Regions from separate parts of the Alkalibaculum bacchi genome, predicted to be linked through region 4. Evidence: riboswitches for the same ligand, from Rfam matches in the RefSeq annotation. Region 4 holds a riboswitch; each other region holds the start of a gene.
The links. Region 4 has a riboswitch for cyclic di-GMP ahead of DES36_RS07640 (DUF5979 domain-containing protein). Riboswitches for the same ligand answer to the same signal wherever they lie in the genome.

Region 1 (6,290 bases), on a different contig from region 4:
GCATTTTGTCAAAAAAATAAACGAGCCAGAAAAGGTTTTTCAAGAAAATTTAAGCTACTATCATCTCATAATATTAGACATAATGATGCCTAATATTGATGGTTTTCAATTATGCACTAGAATAAGAGGATCGGTCGATTCACCTATTTTATTTCTTACTGCAAAATCAGACGAAACAGATATCATTAAAGGATTGGGGTTAGGAGGAGATGATTTTTTGATGAAACCCTTCGGAGTTCAAGAACTCCGTGCAAGGGTAGATGCTCATATTAGGAGAGAACAACGAGAAAAAATCAACTCTGTAATTATTGATAATATTAGGTTTTCAATTTCCAGTAAAGAGTGTTTTGTATTAGATAATAAGGTACCACTTACAAAAAGTGAATATGAAATAAGTGAATACTTAGCTCTTAATCGAGGCAAGACATTTTCTAAGGAACAAATATTTGAAGTTGTTTTTGGATATGAGAGAGAGAGTAATTTAAGTGCAATTGTTGAACATATAAAAAACATACGAGCTAAGTTTACTCAATTTAAAGAAGAACCTATAAAGACAGTTTGGGGAATAGGGTATAAATGGGAATAAGAAAAAGTACAAAACTACGTACAACTTTTATTAAATATGTTGTATCCCTTGGTTTACTTATTATTATTTTAATATTAGTGAACTATTACTTGTTCATTGTAGCCTCCATTGGAGTTTATCCAGCAAATTATTCAGAAAAAATAATTCAAAGTAATTACGATGAGTTAAAGAATTTACCTAGGGTGACCATAGAACTATTGACTCCAATGTGTAATTTTGGTGTTTATTCTGAGGAAGGAGATTTTCTATATGGAAATTTTTCTTCTAAGGATATAAAAATAAACTGGGATAGATATCAACAAGGAAAAACATCAACAGGTTTAGAAAAGTATATAATAACGATTGATCGTGATGAGGGGATATTGATTATTACCTATCCTTTAACTGCGCAATATAGAAATGAAATTTTAAGGAGAACTTTACCTAATGCTGAGTTGACAATAGTGATTGTATTTTTTATTCAGCTTATAGCTTTGATCATTTTGTGGTCTAATCGATTTGCCAAAAAGGTTAATAATGAATTAAAAACCCTTCTAATACCAATGGCAAAAATACAAGAACAGAACTTAGATTTTAATGTAGGTACGAGTAATATAGAAGAAATCAGCATGGTTCTTAAAGGGATTGATAAGATGAAAAACTCATTAAAAAAGGCCCTAGAAGAACAATGGTCAGTAGAACAGCAAAAGAGAGAACAAATATCAGCTTTAGCACACGATATAAAAACGCCTTTAACGATAATTAAAGGGAATGTTGGATTACTTGGTGAAACAAATTTGACAAATGAGCAGAAATCTTATTGCGGTTATATTGAGGAAAGTAGTGAACACATGGAGGGATATCTAAAAAGTTTGCTGACTATTACAAAAAAAGAAATTGATTATCGTAAATCTGATGAAATCATCAGCGCTATGAAAACAACAAATTTTATAAGAAGCCAGGGAGAGGCTCTTGGAAAAATTTATGATCTCAATATGATATGGAACATAGATATTGAAGAAGATTTATATATACAAGGAAACAAAGATGAATTTGAAAGAGCATTGATGAACATTTTGTCAAACGCAGTAGAGTTTTCTTCAAAAAATTCTAGTGTTATTATTAATGGTTTTATTGATAATTCTTATCTCATTATCCAAGTAATAGACCAGGGGAATGGTTTTTCTAAAAAAATGCTAAAGTATGGAAAACAGCGATTTACAATGGATAATGATAGCAGAACCAAAACTGGACATCATGGATTAGGTTTATATATAGCAAACACCATTATTACAAAATATCATGGAGAACTTATATTATCCAACGATAAGAATGGTGGTGGGTCCGTTACAACTAAGATTCAAATTTTCCAAAGAGACATGTCGCCGAACCGCTGAGTTTGTCGCACAACAGAGTTACAAAAGCGAAAAGGAATATCGCTATTTTTTAGAAGAACTCGGTTATTGTTTGGGAATATATTGATAAAGGATTCATTTCCAATAGGGTGATTGCATTTGGCACATTAGGAGTGTTATGCTTCATGCCAACAATAAAGTATCAAAAAAGAATTTCTTTATTTTTAGGACATTCAAATATCGAAGAATAATAGATATACGATGAAAGAAAATCGCAGTTGAATATAAATATAGAATTAGAGGAGGAGAAAATGTACTACTCGATACATTACAAATCGACCGTTGGGGATATATTGCTTGCAAGTGATGAAGATAGTATTATTGGTCTGTGGATTGGCGAACAGAAATATATCGGAAACACAATGCCAAAAAATATTATCGAAAAAGATGATATTCCAATACTTAAAGAAGGTATAGCATGGTTAGATGATTATTTCACTGGTAAGAAACCAAAAATATCTAGGCTACCTCTTGCTCCTATAGGTGGTGAGTTTAGACAGCAGGTGTGGAAAATTCTCACTGAAATACCCTATGGTGAGCTGACAACATACGGTCATATGGCGAAAGAAGTTGCAAAACGCATAGGGAAAAACAGGATGTCTGCTCAAGCTGTAGGTGGTGCTGTGGGACACAATCCCATATCTATCATTATACCTTGTCATCGTGTAGTAGGCACCAACGGAAGTCTGACCGGTTATGCAGGTGGAATTGAAAAAAAGGTAAAGCTACTAGAGCATGAAGGAGTGGATATGACTGGATTATTTGTGCCCCAAAAATAAAAAAGATGTACTTTATCTAATAAAAAGAATATTAAGGGAATTAAACGTGATCCATGAATAAAAAAATCTACTTTTATATCTATTATTTAACCACAATAGGATTAACAATCGTATAATGTATCGCAGCTAAATTAAAAAAGTGCCGAAATATGTAAAATAGGTGTTGATTTATTAAGAGATTTTAACTATGATAGAAATAATAAAATAAATTTTTGACAGTTTAATTACATCTAAGGGCAAACTTACCGAAAGGTAAGGACGCAAAGCTATGGGCCTAACCGACTTATTTGTCGCAAGGTAGCCAGTTGCATATTATAAACAAAACCCTTTTATCTAATTTTAAAAGGGATTTTTTTATTTTAACAAAAGGGGGAGTTAACATGAGAAGTATTAAAATGAAATTAGTGGTTTATTTTTCTGCACTTATTTTATTTTCATCTGTAGCTTTAGGAATCATCTCCATCAATAGCGCTAGTAAAATTGTTACAGTGGAAGCAGAAAAAGGTCTTATAACATCTGCTAATGATGGAGCAGTAGTAGTGCAGAACCGAATGGAAATTCAAAGAAGAACGCTAGAAGTACTTGCCCAATTAGGCGAAATCCAAAATATGGACTTAGAGGTTCAAGTTCCTATTTTGCAAAAACAAGTAGAAGTTTCTGACTTTATTAATTTTGGAATCATGCAATTAGATGGAACCGTAACTTATACAGATGGAAGGACAATCCAGCTGCCAGAAACAGACCCTGTATGGAAAGCCTTAAAGGGCGATAAGAATGCGTTGAATTTTGGTATTAGCCCAGCCACAGGTGAAGTTGTTTTAATATATGCGACACCTATTGAAAGAGATGGAAAAATCGTAGGAGCACTTTTAGGACGCCGAGATGGCAATGCCTTAAGTGATATTACAGATACGTTAAAATACGGCGAAACAGGTCAAGCCTATATAATGGATAAAGAAGGGACAATTATTGCCTACTCAGATCGAAGTGTAGTAAGCAATCAAATTAATCCCATAAAGGCAGCAGAAGCCGATGACAGTGAAAAGGCATCTGGAGAATTTCATAAGAAAGTGCTAGAAGAAAAAACAGGAGTAGCCAAGTATAAGGATAGCCAAGGGAAAGAATTATACTCGGCATATGATTCTATTGATAATACGGATTGGATTCTCATTATGAGCGCAGATGAAGAGGAAATATTAGCAGGAATACCATCCTTAATGAAGGCAATTATTTTATTAACTGCTGTAGTATTAGCCATAAGTATAATTATAATCTATCTTATCGGCAATACAATTGCAAAGCCTATTATTAACGCAACCGCTCTTGCAAAAACCCTTGCCGATTTAGATCTTACGAGAGATGTTTTAGAAGCTGATTTAAAAAGCAAGGACGAAACTGGAGAATTGGCAAGATCATTCCAGAGTATTACTGACAATCTTCGAATGATTGTCAATGAAGTTAATGATTCTTCTGAACAAGTAGCAGCAGCCTCTGAAGAATTAATGGCAAGCTCTGGACAATCTGCAACTACTGCTGAGGAAGTTACAAAAACTGTAGAAGAAATAGCAAAAGGGGCTGCAGAGCAAGCTCTAAATACAGAAGAGGGCTCAGCAAGAGCTACTAAGCTAGGTGAAACCATAGAACAAGATTTAAACTATGTAAAAAACTTAAATGTTACTACAGAAAAAGTATCTACTATAGTGGGTGAAGGTTTACAAGAAATTGAGAAACTAATCCAAATAACAGATGAAAGCACGCAAGCTATCCAAGACATTCATAGTATCATCTTACAGACAAATAGTAGTTCAGATGAAATTGGAGAAGCTAGCAGCGTAATCAAATCCATTGCAGATCAAACAAATCTATTGGCATTAAATGCAGCTATCGAAGCCGCAAGAGCAGGAGAAGCGGGAAAAGGTTTTGCAGTAGTAGCAGAAGAAATAAGAAAACTAGCAGAGCAATCCTCTGCATCTACTATGGCAATTGATGAAACCATATCTGAGCTTCAAACAAATGTTGGGAGCGCAGTAAAATCAATGAATAGAGTATCTGCAATATTTGAAGAACAATATAATAGCGTTCAAAATAATAAAGATAAATACATAATGGTTGAAAAAGCTATGAACGATGCAATAAGTGCAGTTGAAAAATTAGATGTTTCTAGTAAAGAAATGGAAAAGATGAAGAATGAAATCTTGAATACATTACAGAATTTAACTGCTATTGCAGAAGAGAATTCTGCAGGTACAGAGGAAGCGTCTGCCTCTATGGAAGAACAAACTGCATCTATTCAAGAAATAGCAGGTGCTAGCGAAGGTCTCGCAAACTTAGCACAAAATTTACAATCAGCAATTCGAAAATTTAAAATCTAATAGGCGCAAGGATGTACGAGAAATCAAAGCAAAATAAATAAATCTGTGCTTTAGAAAAAGAATGGCTCTGTTCTGGTAGAAATTTAAACCAGTAAAGAGCCATTCTTTGTGATTATTGTAAGGAGGAACGAGGTAATAAATTACTATCATATTGAAAATACTGGAAGCAATTGATATAATTACAACAATAACATATTTAAGTATTTTTTATTGTTAAGATATTTTTTTGTTACTAAAGGTGTCTGCTGTGAAAATGTGTTCGATATGTACTAAAAAGAGGGTGAAGGGAGCGATGATATGAAGGGGAATTATAAAGTATTAATAAAAGAATCTGAAGAAAGATGTAGGCAGCTTGCACTAAAAAGAGAACAAAAATACAGCAATAAAATAATTAGCGATGCAAATTTACAAAAGATTCTTATGAAGAACAGAGATATGATTATGACTGCACTCCCATTTATAAATGAACTAATTAAATTTACAAAGGGAAGTGATTTCTTTGTTTTTTTAACGGACAGTGAAGGATGTATTCTAAATGCAATGGGAGATGAAAAAATTTTAACAGAGGCTTTTAGCCTTAAAATGATTCCAGGTGCATATATGAATGAAGAAAATATTGGGACAAATGCCATGTCTTATGTTATTAAAACAGGAAATCCCGTACAGCTTACTGGAGAAGACCACTATATTTACGCTTATCACAGATGGACATGTTCAGCGGCACCAATAAAAGACAGTCACGGCAATGTAATTGGTGTCGTGGATTTAACCGGGTATACAAGAAATGTACATCCTCACACTCTTGGAATTGTTGTTGCAGTAGCTAAAGCTATTGAAGAGATGATTGCTGTTAAAGCTCAAAATGAACAAGAAAAAAGAAAATACAATAGTATTAACAAAGTCCTTAATGCTATTAATGAGAGTATTATCACTTCAGATAAACATGGGAATATAAAAAGGTATAATGATAAAGCAGCAGAAATATTTGGAGAAAATAACAAATTAAAAGAACATAATATCGGTCAAATAATTGATGAATGGCATCAAGTAAAAGATATGCTCCTTGCCAATAAAAACATAGTAAAAAAGGTTCATATCACCTCATGTAAGGATATCTCATACGATTTAGAAGCAAATAAAATTTACAATGAGGACGAAG
Region 2 (6,290 bases), on a different contig from region 4:
GTATGTAGCTCTTTCTTTTCTCCAGAAATACAAGAAACTGGGCATACTTTTGCACATTTTGTACATCCTATACAATCTTCTGTAATAGTAAAGTGTATTAGGGATCTACAGCTTCCTGCAGGACATTTTTTGTCTCTCACATGAGCAACGTACTCGTCATAGTAATATTTTAATGTAGAAAGAACAGGATTTGGTGCTGTCTGTCCTAAGCCACAAAGAGAAGTCTCTACAATTACTTCTGCAAGTTCCCTTAAATCTTCTATTTCATGAAATTCTGCTGTACCTTCTGTAATTCGAGTAAGTATTTCTAACATACGCTTGTTACCAACTCGACAAGGAGTACATTTTCCACAAGACTCATCAACAGTAAACTCTAAGAAGAATCTTGCAATATCAACCATACATGTATCTTCATCCATAACAACCATACCACCAGAACCTACAATAGACCCAATTTTAGCAAGAGACTCAAAATCTACTGGAGTGTCCATTAAGTCTACTGGAATACATCCACCGGATGGTCCACCTGTTTGTACTGCTTTTAATTTCTTACCGTTTGCTACGCCACCGCCAATATCATAAACGATTTCTTTTAATGGCATACCCATTGGTACTTCAACAAGTCCAGCATTTTCTACTTTTCCTACAAGAGCAAATACCTTAGTACCAGTTGATTTTTCTGTACCGATTCCTTTAAACCAATCTATTCCATTTTGGAAGATAACAGGTACACATGCTAGTGTTTCAACATTGTTTAGAATAGTAGGTTTTAGCCATAAACCTTTGTGAGAAGTTCTTGGTGGTTTCTTTCTTGGCATTCCTCGATTGCCTTCGATAGATTCCATAAGAGCTGTACCTTCACCACAAACAAAGGCTCCTGATCCTAATCTTAAATCGATATCAAAATCAAAACCTGTTCCTAATATGTTTTTACCTAATAATCCATATTCTCTAGCTTGTTCGATAGCTTTACGTAATACTTTTATTGCTAATGGATACTCTGCTCGAACGTAGATATACCCTTGGTTTGCACCAATCGCATAGCTACCAATAGCCATCCCTTCTAAAACAGAATGAGGATCTTTTTCAAGAATGTGACGATCCATAAAAGCACCTGGATCTCCCTCATCGGCATTACATAGGAAGTATTTTTGATCGGAATCTATTCCGTAAGCTTCATTCCACTTTCTTCCTGCAGGGAATCCCGCTCCCCCTCTTCCTCGAAGATTGGATTCTGTTACGAAATCGATTACTTCTTTTCGAGTTTTTTCAAATAAAACTTGTTCTAATGCACTATAACCACCAAGTGCTATATAATCATCAATATTTGCAGGATCAATTAAACCACAATTTTTTAATGCAACTCTTTTTTGGTTTTTATAGTAATCCCCTGTTAAAACAAGGTGACCGTTTTTGACTTCTGCTATGCCATCTGCTAATAATTTAGCTTCTAGCTCTGGTTTGTGAGACCCTCGAATACGATTTAGTTCTTCCCTAGTTATCAACGCACTCTACCTCCAAACTGTATTTCTGAATGATATCTTTTACATCTGCTTTCTTAACCTTTGCATAAACATCTTCATCCACTACTACTACTGGTGCGATACTACAATCTCCAACACATCTACAATCTGTAATAGAGAATTGTAGATCTGGGGTAGTTTCACCACCTTTTATTCCTAAGATATTTTCAAATTCTTCTAAAATATCTTGAGCACCTTTTACATAGCATGCAGTACCTAAACAAATGCTGATGTTATGTTTGCCCTTTGGAATAAAGGTAAATTGAGAATAATAAGTAGCAACACCGAATACTTTTGATGTAGGTACATCTAATCCACTAGCGATCATTTCCATAACTTCTCGCGGCAGATACCCAAATTTTACTTGAGCTTCTTGCAAGGCTGGAATTAAAGCTCCAGGCATGTCTTTGTGGTCTGAAATAAATCCCTTAAACTCTAGAATTTTTTCTTTGTTCTTTTCAAGATCAAAGGTAAATTCCATACATACTTCCCCCTTTGTGTTTTTAAATTAACTTAAATAAGTCTATGGCATAAATAAATAATTGAATATCGTATACAATCTACATAGATTTACAGAGAGTAGATTGTTAATTAATTATTACCATATACCTCCATAATGATATTACAGAAACCAACTATAATCAATAATAAATTTATAATAAAAATAATCTTTACCATATCTAAATATAATATATGCAAATTATGGAATGTATTGAAAAAACATAAATTGTATTTTTATATTGAAATAATTTTAATTTCATGTAAATTCAAGGTTTTGATTATAAAGTCAAGAATACATAGACATAATATCGCATTTAGGATACTCTTATAGTTAGTCGGATAAGAAATTGAAATAATTATTGATAATATTAAATTCGTTTTAAAGTCAAACATTATAATTTTAAAACTTGTTTTTAAGTTAACATATCTAAACTATAATTGTGATATATTTTTATATTTTTAAAAACAAATTTAATGAAGTTTGGTACTTCCTTAAAGTGATGGACTAAATAATCTAAACGTTTAGTGAGTTTATGGGCTTCATAAGTTCTCATAGATAGATGGATTTTTATTAACTTCTTTAAATATATAAGTGAATAGGTATGTAATTCATGAACAGTATACTGCTTATCGTTGTACTTGTTAAAGTTGCATGAATTTATAAAATTAAAAATAAATTTATAAATTATTCTTGATTTTTTGAATCGATATTATATACTAAATAAAACAAAATAATATTAAGATACTATTTGCAGATATTTCTAAATACATTGCTACATTTATTATTATCTTTTTTCATAATAGTAGCTATCAATCAGTAAGGAAAAATAACTAAGGCTTCTATAGTAGTAGGCAGAGGAGACATGAGCATGAAAAAGCAAAGGGCAAAAATCCACAAGAATGAAGATGGTCAAGCCCTAATAATGGTGGTACTAGCAATCGTTGTTCTAATGGGGATTGCTGCTTTAGTAGTAGATGTGGGCATATTGTATGTAGAGAAAGCAAATATGCAAAAGGCTGCAGATGCGGCGGCTTTAGCGGGGGCGCAGGATTTGCCAGCAAATACTGCTATAATTACTGCGGAGAATTATGGTGCATTAAATGGAGCACATGATACAGATGCAAATCTAACGGATGATAAATCTAAAGTTGAAGTTGAATGTACAAAGACTGTTCCTCATTACTTTGCTAGAATTTTAGGTTTTACAGAAACGGAAGTTTCTGCTAGTGCAATAGCTGAAAAACAATATGTATGGGAAGGTGAAGGGTTACCTTTTATTAACTTTCATGAGAGCTTTTTAGAGATAGGAACACAGGTAGAGGTTTGGGATAAAGTTAGTTCGGGATATTTCCAGAGTATAGAGAATTTTGATGTCATAAATGAAGGAGTTCCTAATAACACTTACTTTCAGCTTCACATAGAAGATGGACTACAGGTTAAAAATGGTAAGGTTGCAAATAAGAAGAAAGCAATTGAAAATTATTACAACACTCACAAGTCTACCCTGACTCCAACTCCATATGTTTATATTTTTAGTTTATCACCAAAAGCTTTTGATACAGAGAAAGTTATCTTACAAAATGGAAGTCAAAAAAACATTAATGATTTAATAAATAAATCAGACTATGTGTCTTTAAAAAGCTTAGTTCTTGTAAAATGTACGTTTGACTATTATGATGATAAAATTCTCAAATTAACCTCTGTTAAAACCTATGATCTTGGAAATGATGACGTAGGATATCCTAATCTACCCGATTATCCTACAGATTATGTAGGACCTAATGGTAGTGGTTCACAATTAATCGAATGAAAGTATAATGAGGGAAAAATTAATATTTATTAAATAAATTATATTATACTAAGAGATAAACTATCAAAATCATTTGATTAAATAGACGAATATTGTATAATAGCTATGTGAACGTAACATTCGTTTTCGCTTATATAAAAATTCAAACCTACAGAATTACATAGGACAACAGCATAAAAAGGATCTATTGAAAAGGCAAACTTATCGAAAGGTAAGGACGCAAAGCACGAAGTCTACGGTTATAATACATAACTAGGATGGTTCAGCTGCCAAATTAGTTTGGCAGCTTTTTTTGTGTCAACTTTCTAGTAAATAAGCTGATGAGTATGGGCTTTTATGTAAAAATTTACTGTTTCATGTGCTTGATAAAAAAGCCGATGGGTATATATTTTTTATACGAAGAGGGTCTTGGCGCGCGTTAATTATAATTGAACAATGATTAAATTATCGTAATAGTTGTAAATCCTTTCAAATATTAAAATATACAGAATAAAGAAGTAGAAATTGATTAAATTAAGGATTACAAAATAGTGTTTTTATGCTACATAAACACACTATTTTATAATAAATGAACATAAAGCAATAAAATACTTTATGGGGATTAGGTAGTAGCATACATATTTTAAAAGGAGGAAGAAAGATGAATTTATTAAAAAGATTATTTGTAGAAGAAGAAGGACAAGGTTTGGTGGAGTATGCGTTAATTCTTGGACTCATCGCTGTGATAGCAATCGTAGCTTTAACAGATATTGGGACAAATGTTAAGGCTAGACTTGAAGAGATTAAAACTGCGTTAACTAAAAAAACAGCTTAAACAGAACAATCATAATATTTTTTTTATTTTAAGAAATGTTCTCTCCAATAGAGAGAGCATTTCTACTATATGAAACGATTAGGAGCATACATGGACATTTTAATAGTAAAAGTCGTATTAGTTATGGTAGCCCTTATTGCTACATTTTACGATATCAAAGAAAAGAGAATTCCCAATGCTTTAACCTTTCCAGCTATTCTCATGGGAATTGTTTTAAATACAATTTTTAATGGCTTTGAAGGATTGGTTTTTAGTATTGCAGGCTTTTTTACAGGGATGGTTTTATTCTTCATCCCCTTTGCATCCGGTGCTATGGGTGCAGGAGATGTAAAACTAATGGGAGCGATTGGTTCTCTTATGGGGTGGAGATTTGTAGTAGTTGCTACTTTGTTTTCTGCCATTTCTGGATTGCTTGTAGTTTTTGTTTACCTGATTTATCAAAAGAAATTATTTTGTTTTTTAAAAAAATACTTCTTATTTTTTACAATACCTATAATGCAAGCTCTTTCACTTAGTTTTAAAAGTGAAAAATTAGATCAAATACATAAGAATCTCCTTTTAGAAAAGCATCAAATCCATGATGAAAAATTATATGTACCCTATGGCGTAGCCATTGCACTTGGTGCATTATTTACTTTAAGCGGAATATATAAGGATTTTTTGTCCTTTTAACATAAGATTTGCCACATGTAGAGAGGATGAATGCAAGATGAGTCGTCTATTAAAGTTAGGAAAGAGCGATAAAGGCCAAGCATTAGTAGAATTTGCACTGGTTTTACCTATATTATTGGCATTAATCCTAGGCATGATCGAATTTGGCTGGATACTCAATGGTAAGATTACCCTTACTAACGCAGCAAGAGAAGGCGCTAGGGTAGCTGCTATATATCATGACAAGGGCGCAGTTGTTGACGATGCAAAAGAGGCTGTAATCAATGCTTCAGTAGCATCAAGTTTGACAATAATTGGTGTAAACACTACCTTTTCGTCAGATACGACAACTGTTATTGCTGAAGCTGAGATTGAACCCATCGTAGGGCTGTTTTTTAATAATAAAGAAGAGGTATCTCTAACCGCCCAAGCCGTTATGAGATTAGAGTAAAAAATGTAAGTTATTAGTACTACAGAAAGGAGCAAATTTATGAGAGCTAATAAAAAAATACTGATCCTTGCAATCATCTTAGGCCTAGCCACAGTCTTTGGACTAAGTACTTATATGAAAAAATCTGGAGCTATTGCAGTAGATGGGGGAGGTTATACAGAGGTTATTGTGGCGGCGAATACTATTCCAGCTAATGTAAAGATTACAGAGGAGATGTTGGTATCTCAATCCATGCCTGCAGATGCCGTACACCCAGATGCCAATAAATCTATCAGTAAAATCATTGGAGGCATTTCAACAATGGAAATCGTAAAAGGAGAGCAAATTTTATCCAATAAAGTAGCTCTAGGTCAATCCGATGCAGATTTAGCTTATCGAATACCAGACGATATGAGGGCGATCTCCATTCCAACAGATGAGGTGGTCGGAGTAGCTGGCTTTGTCAATGTTGGGGACAAAATCGATATTCTAGTAACCTATAGCAACAAAGATATTGCTAAGGTAACCACTACATACACTCAGCTTCAAAATATTGAAGT
Region 3 (6,290 bases), on a different contig from region 4:
AGGCTTTAGATATAAGTGGTACTTTTACTATTAAAAACAGTGATGACAAAAGTGTAGATATTACGATTGAAGCAGGGGATTCTCTAAGTAAGATCACCAGTAAAATTAATGATGCATCAAAAGACACAGGTATCAGCGCAACGATTATTGACGATCAGCTCTATCTTACAGATGCAAAAACAGGTAATCGTGCCATCACATTATCAGAAGCTGAGGGTAGTACGGTCTTAGGAAAACTTGGTCTGACTACAGAGGCAGGTAAGAAGGTTGAAGAAGGTACTACTGCAAAGTTTACCATTAATGGAGTAAGCGTAGAGCGAAATTCCAATGAAGTGAAGGACGTTTTACAGTATACAACCATTCATTTGAAGAATACCCACGAAGAAGGAAAACACGATACGGTCAAAGTATCATTAGACACTTCCAAGTTATCTGGTGCCATACAGGATTTTGTAGACCAGTATAATTCTACTATGACTTTTATAGAGGACAAGCTAGCAGCAGGAGATCCTAAAATACCAGGTAGTGGAGGAACTTTGGCAGGAGATAGTACATTAATGAGGCTTCATTCCTCTCTTCGTAATCTGGTGACTTCTACTATAGGTAATGAAAACACGACGATTAAAGATATTTCGGAACTAGGGGTCACTACCATAGATAAGTTTGGTAAATTGCAATTTGACTCTAGTAAATTGACCGAAGCTTTAGAGAAAGACCCACAAAATGTAGCGAATTTCTTTAATAGTAAGGACAGCAAAGGTGAAGAAAGTGGTTTTGGCGTACGATTAAATGATTACATTAATTCCTATATTACATCTGATAAAGGGATTATCAAAGGCAAGACAGAAAGTTTAGAAAAGACCTTAGAAGATTTAAACGATCAAATCGACCGATTTAACCTCCGAATGGAAAAGAAACAAGCCCAATACATAAAGATGTTCACCGCCTTAGACGTAGCCATGATGGAAGCAGAGAGCCAGATGAGCTGGTTGGTGGGGCAGATTGATGCGATGAATGTGAGTAAGAAATAAGGTGGTAAGGTGGTCAGCAAAACCGTCTTAGCCACCAGTGGTAGCTTAATGGAGGAACGATGAGGGCGCCGTTCCCTATGCATTTAGATGCAGGAGGTAAGAAGTTGGAAGTGGGAGGCTAGGGTCAAGCTTTGGGGTCAAAGATCCTTCGTCGCTTGCGCTCCTCAGGATGACAAAGCAGTAGCTTAGATCTAAGGGGTGCAGAGACTTGTGTAATCACCGAAGCTAACTACCTCAGTCATCTTGAGCGTAGCGAAGGATCTTACACAATCTCGCCTAGGGGCGAGTTCCACTTTCCGCTTTTTTCGACTAACAACTCTGATTAGCTAGAGCACTAATTACTTTCAGAAACCTCATATATCAAATAACCGCATAAAGGAGAAAAAAATGAACCACGCTTATGCAAACAATGTATATAAAAATAATCAAATCACGACGGCACCTAAGAAAAAACTGTTGATTATGTTATATGATGGTGCTATAAAAAATTGTAAGTTAGCGGAGATGGCTTTAGAGAGTAAGGACTATGAAACGGTTAATACAAACCTAAAGAAAGCTCAAGATATAATAAATGAGTTTATGGTTACCTTAAATTTTGAAACAGGTGGAGACATTGCCAAGAATTTATACCAGCTTTATGAGTATATGAATTTTAAACTCGTCCGTGCTAATATTGACAAAAATCCAGAGGGTATTATTGAAGTGAAAAATTACCTGCAAGAGTTGAGAGACACATGGGCGCAGATTTAGAAAATTTACTTGACCGAAGGAATGAAATTCTAAAAAAGGTGATCGCAAACATTCAATCTTGGGACGGAGAAATAGAAACAGGTATAGGGTTGATTGAGGAGAATAAAATCGAATTTGATCAAGTCATAAAGATTACGGAAGCTGTCAAAGAAGAACAAGGCTCCTATGCAGAAGACGAAGTTTATCGCACAAATATTAATATTCTTTCTACAGCACAAAGAGAATTAATGGAATCCTTACAAAAGAAAAAGGCAAATTTGGTAGGAGCTATGAAACAAGTGAAAAAACGAAATAATGTAGTAGATAGTTATATATCTGTCAGTAAAAGAGCTATATTTATAGATAAGGATATTTAAGTATACGTAAAGTTTAAGGTATAAAATAAATTTGATTTCCAACATTCTAACACACAAACGTAGTTGTCATTAAAAGACGATTAAGGTAGAACGATAAATTAAATCTTATTCAAGTTAAATAAAACCAAAGCGCAAAGAAAATCCATGTAAAATCCATGTATTTTTTGCGCTTTTTGTTGTTAGATGTAAAAATTTGTGATAATATGTCATATAAAGATAATATGTACTATAATGGCAAACTTATCGAAAGGTAAGGACGCAAAGCTATAGGGCCTTCGCAAGATGGCAGCCAGTTGCTATATTTTTTTTGTCAATTTTTAGTAATATTGTAAAAGGTCTACTTTATTTTAAAATAGTCAACTTAACCTATATGTTTAATAGGGAGAATAAGAAAGCTTAAAAATAGAACTTACTAATAGACGACTAAACTTTTAAGTTTAGAATAATTTGTACTAAATTATTAACGATTGCTAACCAAAGTGGAACAGCTATTAAACAACTGTACAAGAATCGTTAGACTATTGTATAAAATGGGTATTAGAAACTGTATAAAAGGGGTTTTACAATGAGTAATTTTAGTTATGATTTGATCAAAAAAGGATTAGATATGTCCTCTTTACGTCAAAGAACCGTATCTAGCAATATTGCAAATATCAACACACCTGATTACAAAGTGAATAAAGTTCAATTTGAAGACTTACTAAAGACAGCCATAGATGAAAATGCAGTGACTTTAGAAAAATCTCATCCTAATCACTTTGGCATTGGGGAAGTAGAAGATATAGAACCTATTGTAAAAAAAAGAGAATCTACTTCTCTAAACGACAATGGAAACAATGTAGATGTCGATTTAGAAATGACCGAATTAGCAGCTAATGAATTGTATTACAATACATTAGTCTCTCAGTTGAATTCTAGGCTCGCTAATTTGAACTATGTAATTAATAAATAAGGTGGTCAGGTGGTAAGGTGGTCAGGTGGTAAGCAAAACCTTATAGCCACCACTGGTGGCTGATGTGAAGATCCTTCGCTGCGCTCTAGGATGACCGGGGAGTTGGTTAGAGGCGATTCTTCGTATCTCTAAGTGCCGAAGGCCCAAGCTCTTGTCTCAGTCATTCTGAGCACCCAAGCTCTTGCCTCAGTCATTCTGAGCACCCAAGCTCCTTGCTCATTCATTCTGAGCGCCCTAGCTCCTGCCCCAGTCATCCTGAGCGTAGCGAAGGATCTTTGAAGACTAGCTATTAGAGAACAAACAATATACTAAGACATTTTTAAAATGTTTTTAAAGTGAGGTTAGTTTAATATGTCAGTGTTTAACTCCATGCAAATTAACGCAAGTGGATTAGCTCTTGAAAGATTAAAGATGGATACGATTTCTACAAATATTGCCAATGTAAACACTACTCGAACAGAAGAGGGTGGGCCTTATTTGCGTAAAGACGTAGTCTTTGAAGAGAAATTAAGAACTGAAATCAGCAAGGTTACAGGACGTATGGAAAAAAAGAGCGCTGGTGTTAGAGTGGTTGGCATTGCTCAAGATGAGGAAAATCTCGAAATGGTTTACAATCCATCTCATCCTGATGCCAATGAAGAAGGATATGTTATGATGCCAAATGTAAATATGGTAGATGAAATGATTCATTTAATCAGCACACAGAGAGCATACGAAGCAAATGTAACTGCCTTAAATACCAGCAAGAGCATACTAAAAAAGGCCTTGGAAATTTCTAAAGGGTGATTTCAGGTTAGTGGAAAGTGGAAAGCTGAAAGTGGAAGAAAAATAAGCTGAGACAGGGGAGGGAACGGTGCCTCACCGTTCTATCACTAAGCCACCACCGGTGGCAAAAATGCTTTTCCTTACCACCTTACCACCTTACCACCTTAAAGCTTACCACCTTAAAAACAATAGAATTGAGGAAACGTAAATGAACATATTGTCTTTATACAATAGTATTCTAGCTAATACAAACCAAATAAGTTATGAGTCATTAGCAAGTGCCAATATACCTACAGTCAATAAAACAGATTCTACCATTTTACCGAGTGAAAACTCTTCTGTTGAAGGAATTTCTTCCTTTAAAGATATTATTAGCAATGAAATTGAAAAATTAAATAATACCCAGGTAAAGGCTGATAAATTAACACAAGATTTCATTACTGGTGAAGTTGAAGATTTGCATAGTGTTATGATAGCAACAGAAGAAGCCCGAATTGCCTTAGAGCTTGCCGTTCAAGTTCGCAATAAATGCGTGGAAGCGTATAAAGAAATCAACAACATGCAATTATAGTTGACTTGTAAAGGAGTTATTTTAATACGATGGAAAGATTTGTGGCAGTTTTAGATGGAGCAAAGAGTGGTTGGAACAAGATTGACAAGAGGAAAAAAGTCTTAATGATTACTTTTTTAGTAAGTATTCTTGCCTTTGTTTCTATCTATACCTATTTTACACAAAGAACAGAATACGTTACTTTATTTAGTGATTTAGAACTTAGTGATGCAGGAAATATCGTAAGTGATCTAGAAACGAAGAAAATGAAGTATAAATTAGAAAATGGCGGTAGTGATATCCTCATTGACAAAAAACAAGTAGATGAATACCGTTTGCAATTGGCAATGAATGCAATGATGCCTGAAAATTCCACCGGTTTTGAGATCTTTGATGATACGGGCTTAATGGCCACAGAAGAAGATCGAGAGATCATGTATCAAAGGGCTCTAACAGGAGAACTACAGCGTTCAATTATGTCCTTAGAGGCTATAAAGTCTGCAAAAGTGCACTTAGTGATGCCTGAAAAGAGCATATTTGAAAAAGAGGATAAAGAGGCTAGTGCATCTGTTATAGTAGATGTAAAACCCAATCAAAAAGTCACAAACGACATGGTCAAAGGCATTGCCTCATTGGTTTCTGGGGCAGTAGACAATTTGCCTGAAAAAAACATTCAAGTAATTGATTCAAAGGGCAATCTCCTCAGCGCATTTTTACAAGAAGATACTGAATTAAATGCAACAGATATTGCATCTGGCTATCAAGAAATAAAAAAACAATTTGAATCAGAGCTTGAATCCAATCTAGATGATTTGTTGGGCAGTGCTTATGGCAAGGATAAAATAAAAATATCCGTCTATGCAGATTTAGACTTTGATTCAGAAGAAAGCACAATAATCACATATCAAGAGCCTGTTCTTCGAAGCGAGCAAGTATCTGCTAGTGGAGATACTATTGAGATGCAAAATGCTACCGGTGGCAATATAGATGACAATGTAAGTAATGTAGTAGAGAGCCAACAGGGCAGCGGCTCTACTTATGAAAGAACTATAAATAATGAATTAAACTCTACCACAACCCAAAGGATAAAGGCTCCTGGAAAGGTAAATAAATTAACTACATCTGTTATTTACGATGGGGAGCTAGCAAATCGAGATATTCAAAGCATACAAAATATTGTGGCGTCAGCAACAGGATACAATGTAGAACGGGGCGATGTCATTACCGTTGAAGGTGTAATCTTTGACAAAACCAGTGAAAAACAGCTAGAAGAAGAACTACGAGCCATTGAATTAGAAGAATTAAATAATCGCAGTCTATTTGAAAAATACGGTGAGTACGTGATTTTCGCATTATTAAGTGCCCTTGGAATTGTGATATTAATAGCTCTCATTAGACTCATCTTCTCTAGGAGAAAACAGAAAGAGTTATTTGCTAATAGGGAACTAGCTCAAGGTCAATTAGCGATGGATTTGCAGCCTGAAGCAACAGCAATGGAGATGTTAAGGATGGCAAATGAAGAGGATACGAAACAATCTTTAAATATAGAAGTAAAAACAGATGCGAAGGAAGTAAAGGCGCAAAATTATGCGAAGGATAATCCAGAGATCGTAGCAGATTTAATCAAAACATGGATTCAAGAGTAAAGGTGGCGACAATGCAGACAAAAAACAGTGGTGCAAGGAAGGCAGCTATTTTACTAATAGCTTTAGGTCCTGAAACATCATCACAAATACTAAAATCATTACCAGATAATATTATTAAAAAGGTTACTTATGAGATTGCAAATATTGACTATGTGGAGCCTGCTGAAAAACATAAAGTTCTTAGTGACTTTGTAGATATGGCGTCTGCAAAAGAATACGTTTTAGATGGGGGCATAGATT
Region 4 (6,290 bases):
TAACGTGTCTCCTATTAGCTTTAATTGTGAATATTGCGCTTGCGAATAACCATTACACCTAAGCCAACTACTGTGAATACGAGAATCAAAACATATGGTAGTGAATCAAGAGAAATACCTGTATCAATAACAACATTTTTCTCATTAGTGACGGTGATGGTTTTGGTAGCCATAGATCCTACATTGATAGTATATACATCTGTAACGGGGGTAATAGGATTGCCATCTACGGTTACAGTAACAACATAATCGCCATTTACTTCTGTCAGAGCCAAAACAGCATCTGTCGGCAGGTTTGGGATGGTATGTGTTTCATTATGGTGTAAGTGAAAGTCAAATGTTTTCTCAGTATAATGTCCACCATTCTTGTTTGCCTTTACGGTAAATGGAAATTCACGTGATACCTCACCAAAATTTCCAGTAATAATTTTTTTGACAGTTACGTTTGCCGTTTTAACTGTAACTCGAGCAGTAGCCGTTTGTGTAGGTACGTTCCCGCCCGTTGCAACTGTGTTATCAAGGGTTTGACCATTTGTCACATTATCATTGATAAATGCTTTTACTTTATAGGTCTTTGACGCCCCGGCGACCAAATCAATATTGGTGTCTAAAGTGATGACATTACCTGCAATGACCGGATCAACCCACGTTGCACCATTGTCCTTAGAAACTTTAAGTACTGTGGTGCCTGAAGGGATGGTATCCGTCACGTTAATGCCTCTAAGGATAAAATCGCCTGTATTCTTAACTGCAATGGTGTAGATCAATTCGTCTCCAATTGTGGCATTGGCTTTGTCAACGGTCTTAGTTATGGTATGACCCATATTGATCGTAAATGTTAAGCCTCTAATACTAAAGCCATCCGCACTGTTAAGAATTTGCAAGGTATTACTCTCTTTAAGAGAACCCATCATCGGTCCTAAATTAAAAGTAAATAGCCTTACACCTGTAATTACTCTGTCAGGATTGCCTGGAGACGTTAAAGTTACACTATTTCCCAACTCCTTCCAATAAGGATCGTAATTTTGAGGCGTTAAACCGTATCCTGCAGCTGCTACCCCATTTAGCATGGGATCATAAAACCTCGTCTGATTTGCAGTATTCTTGTCGTTGTCTATCAACAGGTGAATATTATTATCAGGAGTGATATAAACGCCGACTACTGAATAGTGATCATTTGTGCTACTACCTGTTGCTGCAAAGTAGTTCACAATAGGTATTGGACCAACTGCCATTGGTGCAACTGTAAGGACCTCAGTTAAAGGGGCGCTCTCCTTGTTGGTGTTTGCATCCCGTATAGGAGTATCATCGTCGGAAACCGGAGCAACTTCTACGGTTTTCTCCACAATGTCACCCTCCGGTTCCTCGATAGGTGCCTCACCCTTCGGTTCCTCTGTCGGTGTTTCTACTTTTGGCTCCTCGGCAGGTGACTCATCCTTAGGTTCCTCTGTCGGTGTTTCTACTTTCGGTTCCTCAGCTGGCAGATCTACCTTTGGCTCTTCTACCAGCTGTTCTACTTTTGGCTCTTCTACCAGCTGTTCTACTTTTGGTCCTTCAGATAGGAGCCCTGTTAGAGTAAGTTCCTCTTCAGAAACATTTACACTATTCATCTCCAAATTAGAATCTACTGTCTCCGCCATGACCACCAGTGAAGAGGCTAATAAAGAGAAAAGCAATACAAATACCATAAATAAACTAAATTTTCTCTTTTTTCCTTTCGATCTCATTGAGTTTTCACCTCCTCTTTTAAATCTAAACAAAGGTCAATCTTTATCAAAATAATCCCTCCATTCGTCTTTGTGATAGTGTCTTTTGCTTTTTTCATGTAAAAAAATGCACTAGGGTTCTATCTTTATGTGTTATTACAAGATGCTAGTAAATAATGATAAAAGGAATACTTTCGTCTATATAAAAAAGCCGCCTGAACTCACTTCTGGCGGCTTGACTGTCATAGCAATTTTCATTGCCTTAGACTCATAGCTTTGCGTCCCAAACTTTCATTAGGTTTGCCTTTTTCTTTTGTATATTCATTTGTCCTAGGTACAGCAAAAGCCGCCATAAATTTGGCGGCTTGACTGTCGTAGCAATTTTCATTGCCTTAGACTCTTAGCTTTGCGTCCCTGATTTTCATCAGGTTTGCCTTTATCTAATTCCATATACAATTATGTAGAATAAACTATAAAATATTATAGTTATATATATAATTATATATGTGTTTATTAATTTATTTGTCATAATATGTATATATTTAATATATTCCCTAACTTTTACCACATAAACATCAAAATTGTATTTTATATAAACTTTTTTAATTTTATTTCATCTTATATGATTTTATAAATAATTTTTGTTTATAATAAAAAAACCCTTTTATTGAATAATACCTTCAATAAAAGGGTTTTTTCATTGCAGACAATTTATTATTGTAAGCAGTGAAGCATAGTGATCTTTACTTTTTTATTTATCTTTAAGTCTCATAAATCCCTTAACAGCTTCATTTACTAAGAAAGGTATTAATGAGAAAACTAGTACAACTCCCCAGTCAAATAATGTAAGCATTTGTACACCAAAAGCATCTGCTAGAAATGGTACGGATATTACAATAAATTGTAGGAAGATTCCCGCAATAATCGCACCAATAAGCAATTTATTCGTCATAAATCCTACTTGGAATATGGATTTCTTAGAATTTCTCATAGTTAATGAATAGAACAATTGTGATACTGCTAATACGACGAAGGCCATTGTTCTTGCATATGTTATAGCTTCTTCAGGCATATTTACTTCGCCAATATAGTGACCATGCTCTACTAAACCAAAGTAGAAAGCTCCAAGTGTCAATAAACCTATTAAAGTTCCACCTAAAATCGCTCTGAAACCAGCTCCGTTAGCAAAGAAGCTTTCTTTTGGATCTCTTGGTTTTTCTTTCATTACATCTTTATCGCCAGGATCCATTCCCAACGCTAACGCTGGAAGTGAATCCGTAACTAAGTTGATCCAAAGCAACTGAGTAGCAATTAGTGGGATTGGCCAGTTTAACAATATCGCTAGGAAGATACAGATAACTTCTCCTAAATTACAAGACAATAAGAAGATAACTGCTTTTTTAATATTGTTATAAATATTTCTTCCCTCTTCAACTGCATGAACAATCGTTGAGAAATTGTCGTCTGTTAAAATCATATCGCTAGCGCCTTTAGATACATCTGTACCTGTTATACCCATAGCTACACCAATATCTGCATTTTTTAAAGAAGGTGCATCGTTGACACCATCTCCAGTCATAGAAACGATGTTTCCATGAGATTTGAATGCTTTAACGATTTTAACTTTGTGCTCAGGAGATACCCTTGCAAATACTCTGTAATTATTGATCTTTTGAGCAAATTCATCATCACTCATCTGATCAATTTCTGCACCAGTTAAACTTTGCTCTATAGAGTCTGCTATACCTAATTGTCTTGCAATGGCTACAGCTGTATTTTTATGGTCCCCTGTAATCATTATTGACCTAATACCTGCCATTTTTGCTTCTGCAATAGAATCTTTAACTTCTAATCGTGGAGGGTCAATCATACCAACTAGTCCAATAACTGTTAACCCATTTTCCATTTCATCCGCATCGATTATACTGTCTACATCTTTATAAGCAGCTCCTAATACTCTAAGAGCATCATTTGACATTTCTAATGTTATTTGTAAATACTGTTGTTTTAATTCTTCTGTTAGTGGTACAACTTGGCCATCTACTAATGCGTGAGTGGCAATTTGAAGGATATTGTCAATAGCTCCCTTTGTGTGGACCCTATATCCATTTCCTTCTTCATTTAAAGTAGACATTAATTTTCTGTCAGAGTCGAAAGGTTTTTCCCCAACTCTTTTATATTTTTGATTCAAATCATTTTTTGTCATATTGTGCCTATTACCTAGGACAATTAATGCTACTTCTGTTGGATCACCAGTGCCTTGACCATTTTCATAAGTTGCATCAGAACATAATACAAAAGATTTGATAAGTTCGTTCTCATCATCAGAACCTTTAAAGCCTGCTCCTTCTGCTGGCACATCTTTTAGGTGATTCATGACATAGTGTTTTACTACTGTCATCTTGTTTTGTGTTAAAGTACCTGTTTTATCTGAACAAATTACATTTACAGAACCAAGTGTCTCAACGGCTGGAAGTTTTCTAACAATAGCGTTGATTTTAGACATTTTGGTTACACCAATCGATAATACAATAGCTACAATAGCAGCTAAACCTTCTGGTATAGCAGCAACAGCTAAACTAATAGCCGTTAGGAACATATCAAATAACTCTCTACCTTGAATCAATGCGACAATGAATATGACTGCACATATCCCAATACATATAAACCCAAGGACTTTACCCAATTCGTCAAGCCTTCTTTGAAGAGGAGTCATTTCATCTACATCTTCATCTAATGCTTTGGCAATACTACCCATTTCTGTTTCCATGCCCGTTCCAACTACAACACCTTCTCCCCTACCATAAGTAGAAAGAGTAGACATAAAGAGCATATTAGATCTGTCACCAATTGGAGTCTTTGGATCTTCAAATATTGTATTTGAATCCTTATCTGTTGGAACAGACTCACCTGTTAAGGCGGACTCTTCAATTTGCAAGTTTACACTCTCAACGAGACGAATATCAGCTGGTATAAACCGACCTGCATCAATTACTACGATGTCTCCGGGCACAACGTGTTCCGAATTGATTTCCTTAATCTCTCCATCACGCTTTACTAAAGTTCTAGGTGTAGTCATCTGCTGTAATGCCTCTATAGCCTTTTCAGCCTTTGATTCTTGAATGAGACCTACAAATGCATTGATTAAAACAACCAAAATGATGATAATTGCATCTACGTATTCGCCGATAACTAATGTTATAACAGCTGCAGCTAATAACACGTAAATCAACATATCGTTTAGCTGTGCTAAAAATAATGAAAGTAAGCTTTTTTTAGGTTTTGCTTTAAGCTTATTTTCACCGTACTTCTCCAGTCTCTTTTGAGCTTCTTGGTTGCTAAGTCCAGTTGCAGGATTAACATCCAACTCTTTTAAGACTTCTTTACTGGATTTTGAAAACCACATGTTTTTGACACCTCTCTGATTTTTTATTTATCTAAGGATATATAATACCCATAATAGCAAGATGTAATAATGAGTTCAAGAAAACTTTATGCCATAGAAAGTAAATTTTCTTTACGACAAATAGTATTCCCCACTTTTTTGGCAATCTAGTAAGTTAAGCGAGAAAAGGCGCTTTGCAAGTTTTTCGCACTTACGCGATAAAAAAAAGACTTTTAACACAATTCTTAAGAATCGTATTAAAAGTCTCGTTACCTAAATGGACACATAGCCAAGTTAAATTTATTTAACCAGTAATTGTTGACTATGCATTTAAAACTACTCCCTTTTAACGTGCTTATATCATTATTTTACCATATGAATTAAATACCAGTCAATAATTTTATGAAATCCTCTCACGGTAATCCCATGAAGGATTACTTTTTTTAACATTTTGAGTCCCACTTTAAATTGCTACATTTCAGTGTTGCCTTACTCTTTATTATACCTGCATAGAAACTGCTTCGTTCTCTCTTCTTTAGGATTGCTAAAGACTTCCTGAGGGGTGCCCTGTTCCACAATTACACCAGCATCCATAAAGATAACGCGGTCTGCCACATCCCGAGCAAAATCCATTTCATGGGTCACAATGATCATTGTCGTATTGCGGTCTGCCAAATTCCTAATAACCTTCAATACTTCCCCTGTGAGCTCCGGGTCTAAGGCAGAGGTAGGTTCGTCAAAACACAAAATGTCTGGATTTAGCGCTAGGGCGCGAGCAATAGCCACCCGCTGTTGCTGTCCACCGGATATCATATGTGGATAATAATCCAGCTTATCCGACAGGCCAACTTGGGATAAAAGCATTTTACCCCGATCCTGAATCTCATTCAAGATCGTTTTTTTCTCCTGTTTAAAGCTTGGACGCTCTTGAGCCAACAGTTCCGCTGCCAATGTAACATTTTTTAGGACTGTGTATTGAGGAAATAGGTTAAAGTTTTGAAAAACCAATCCAAAATGTAATCGCTTTTTTCGCACTTCACTATCTCTTTGAGTAACAGGATCCATTGCGTCAAAAATCACCTTATTATTTACAGAGATGCTTCCATTATCAGGCCTTTCTAGGAAGTTAAGGCACCTGAGCAAGGTGGTCTTTCCACTTCCAGAAGAACCTATAATTGCAATTGATTCTCCCTTTTCTA

Region 1: another riboswitch for cyclic di-GMP. It lies ahead of DES36_RS06160 (methyl-accepting chemotaxis protein); the one in region 4 lies ahead of DES36_RS07640 (DUF5979 domain-containing protein).
Region 2: another riboswitch for cyclic di-GMP. It lies ahead of DES36_RS06070 (Flp family type IVb pilin); the one in region 4 lies ahead of DES36_RS07640 (DUF5979 domain-containing protein).
Region 3: another riboswitch for cyclic di-GMP. It lies ahead of flgB (flagellar basal body rod protein FlgB); the one in region 4 lies ahead of DES36_RS07640 (DUF5979 domain-containing protein).

The regions. Positions count from the first base shown of each region.
Region 1 covers NZ_QNRX01000006.1:145,024-151,313, reverse strand. Annotated here, with positions in the region: gene DES36_RS06175 (response regulator transcription factor) at 1-586, shown strand, start outside; gene DES36_RS06170 (HAMP domain-containing sensor histidine kinase) at 577-1,962, shown strand; gene DES36_RS06165 (methylated-DNA--[protein]-cysteine S-methyltransferase) at 2,232-2,759, shown strand; cyclic di-GMP riboswitch class I at 2,985-3,072, shown strand; gene DES36_RS06160 (methyl-accepting chemotaxis protein) at 3,140-5,131, shown strand; gene DES36_RS06155 (sigma-54-dependent Fis family transcriptional regulator) at 5,429-6,290, shown strand, end outside.
Region 2 covers NZ_QNRX01000006.1:119,780-126,069, reverse strand. Annotated here, with positions in the region: partial or broken gene DES36_RS06085 (NAD(P)H-dependent oxidoreductase subunit E) at 1-1,926, opposite strand, end outside; gene DES36_RS06075 (pilus assembly protein TadG-related protein) at 2,894-3,835, shown strand; cyclic di-GMP riboswitch class I at 4,020-4,109, shown strand; gene DES36_RS06070 (Flp family type IVb pilin) at 4,476-4,649, shown strand; gene DES36_RS06065 (A24 family peptidase) at 4,740-5,321, shown strand; gene DES36_RS06060 (TadE/TadG family type IV pilus assembly protein) at 5,359-5,751, shown strand; gene cpaB (Flp pilus assembly protein CpaB) at 5,791-6,290, shown strand, end outside.
Region 3 covers NZ_QNRX01000001.1:161,208-167,497, reverse strand. Annotated here, with positions in the region: gene fliD (flagellar filament capping protein FliD) at 1-1,031, shown strand, start outside; gene fliS (flagellar export chaperone FliS) at 1,419-1,781, shown strand; gene DES36_RS00815 (hypothetical protein) at 1,766-2,137, shown strand; cyclic di-GMP riboswitch class I at 2,361-2,438, shown strand; gene flgB (flagellar basal body rod protein FlgB) at 2,703-3,089, shown strand; gene flgC (flagellar basal body rod protein FlgC) at 3,441-3,875, shown strand; gene fliE (flagellar hook-basal body complex protein FliE) at 4,063-4,425, shown strand; gene fliF (flagellar basal-body MS-ring/collar protein FliF) at 4,455-6,050, shown strand; gene fliG (flagellar motor switch protein FliG) at 6,062-6,290, shown strand, end outside.
Region 4 covers NZ_QNRX01000008.1:106,273-112,562, reverse strand. Annotated here, with positions in the region: gene DES36_RS07640 (DUF5979 domain-containing protein) at 21-1,727, opposite strand; cyclic di-GMP riboswitch class I at 1,933-2,021, opposite strand; cyclic di-GMP riboswitch class I at 2,063-2,151, opposite strand; gene DES36_RS07635 (cation-translocating P-type ATPase) at 2,458-5,112, opposite strand; gene DES36_RS07630 (amino acid ABC transporter ATP-binding protein) at 5,581-6,290, opposite strand, start outside.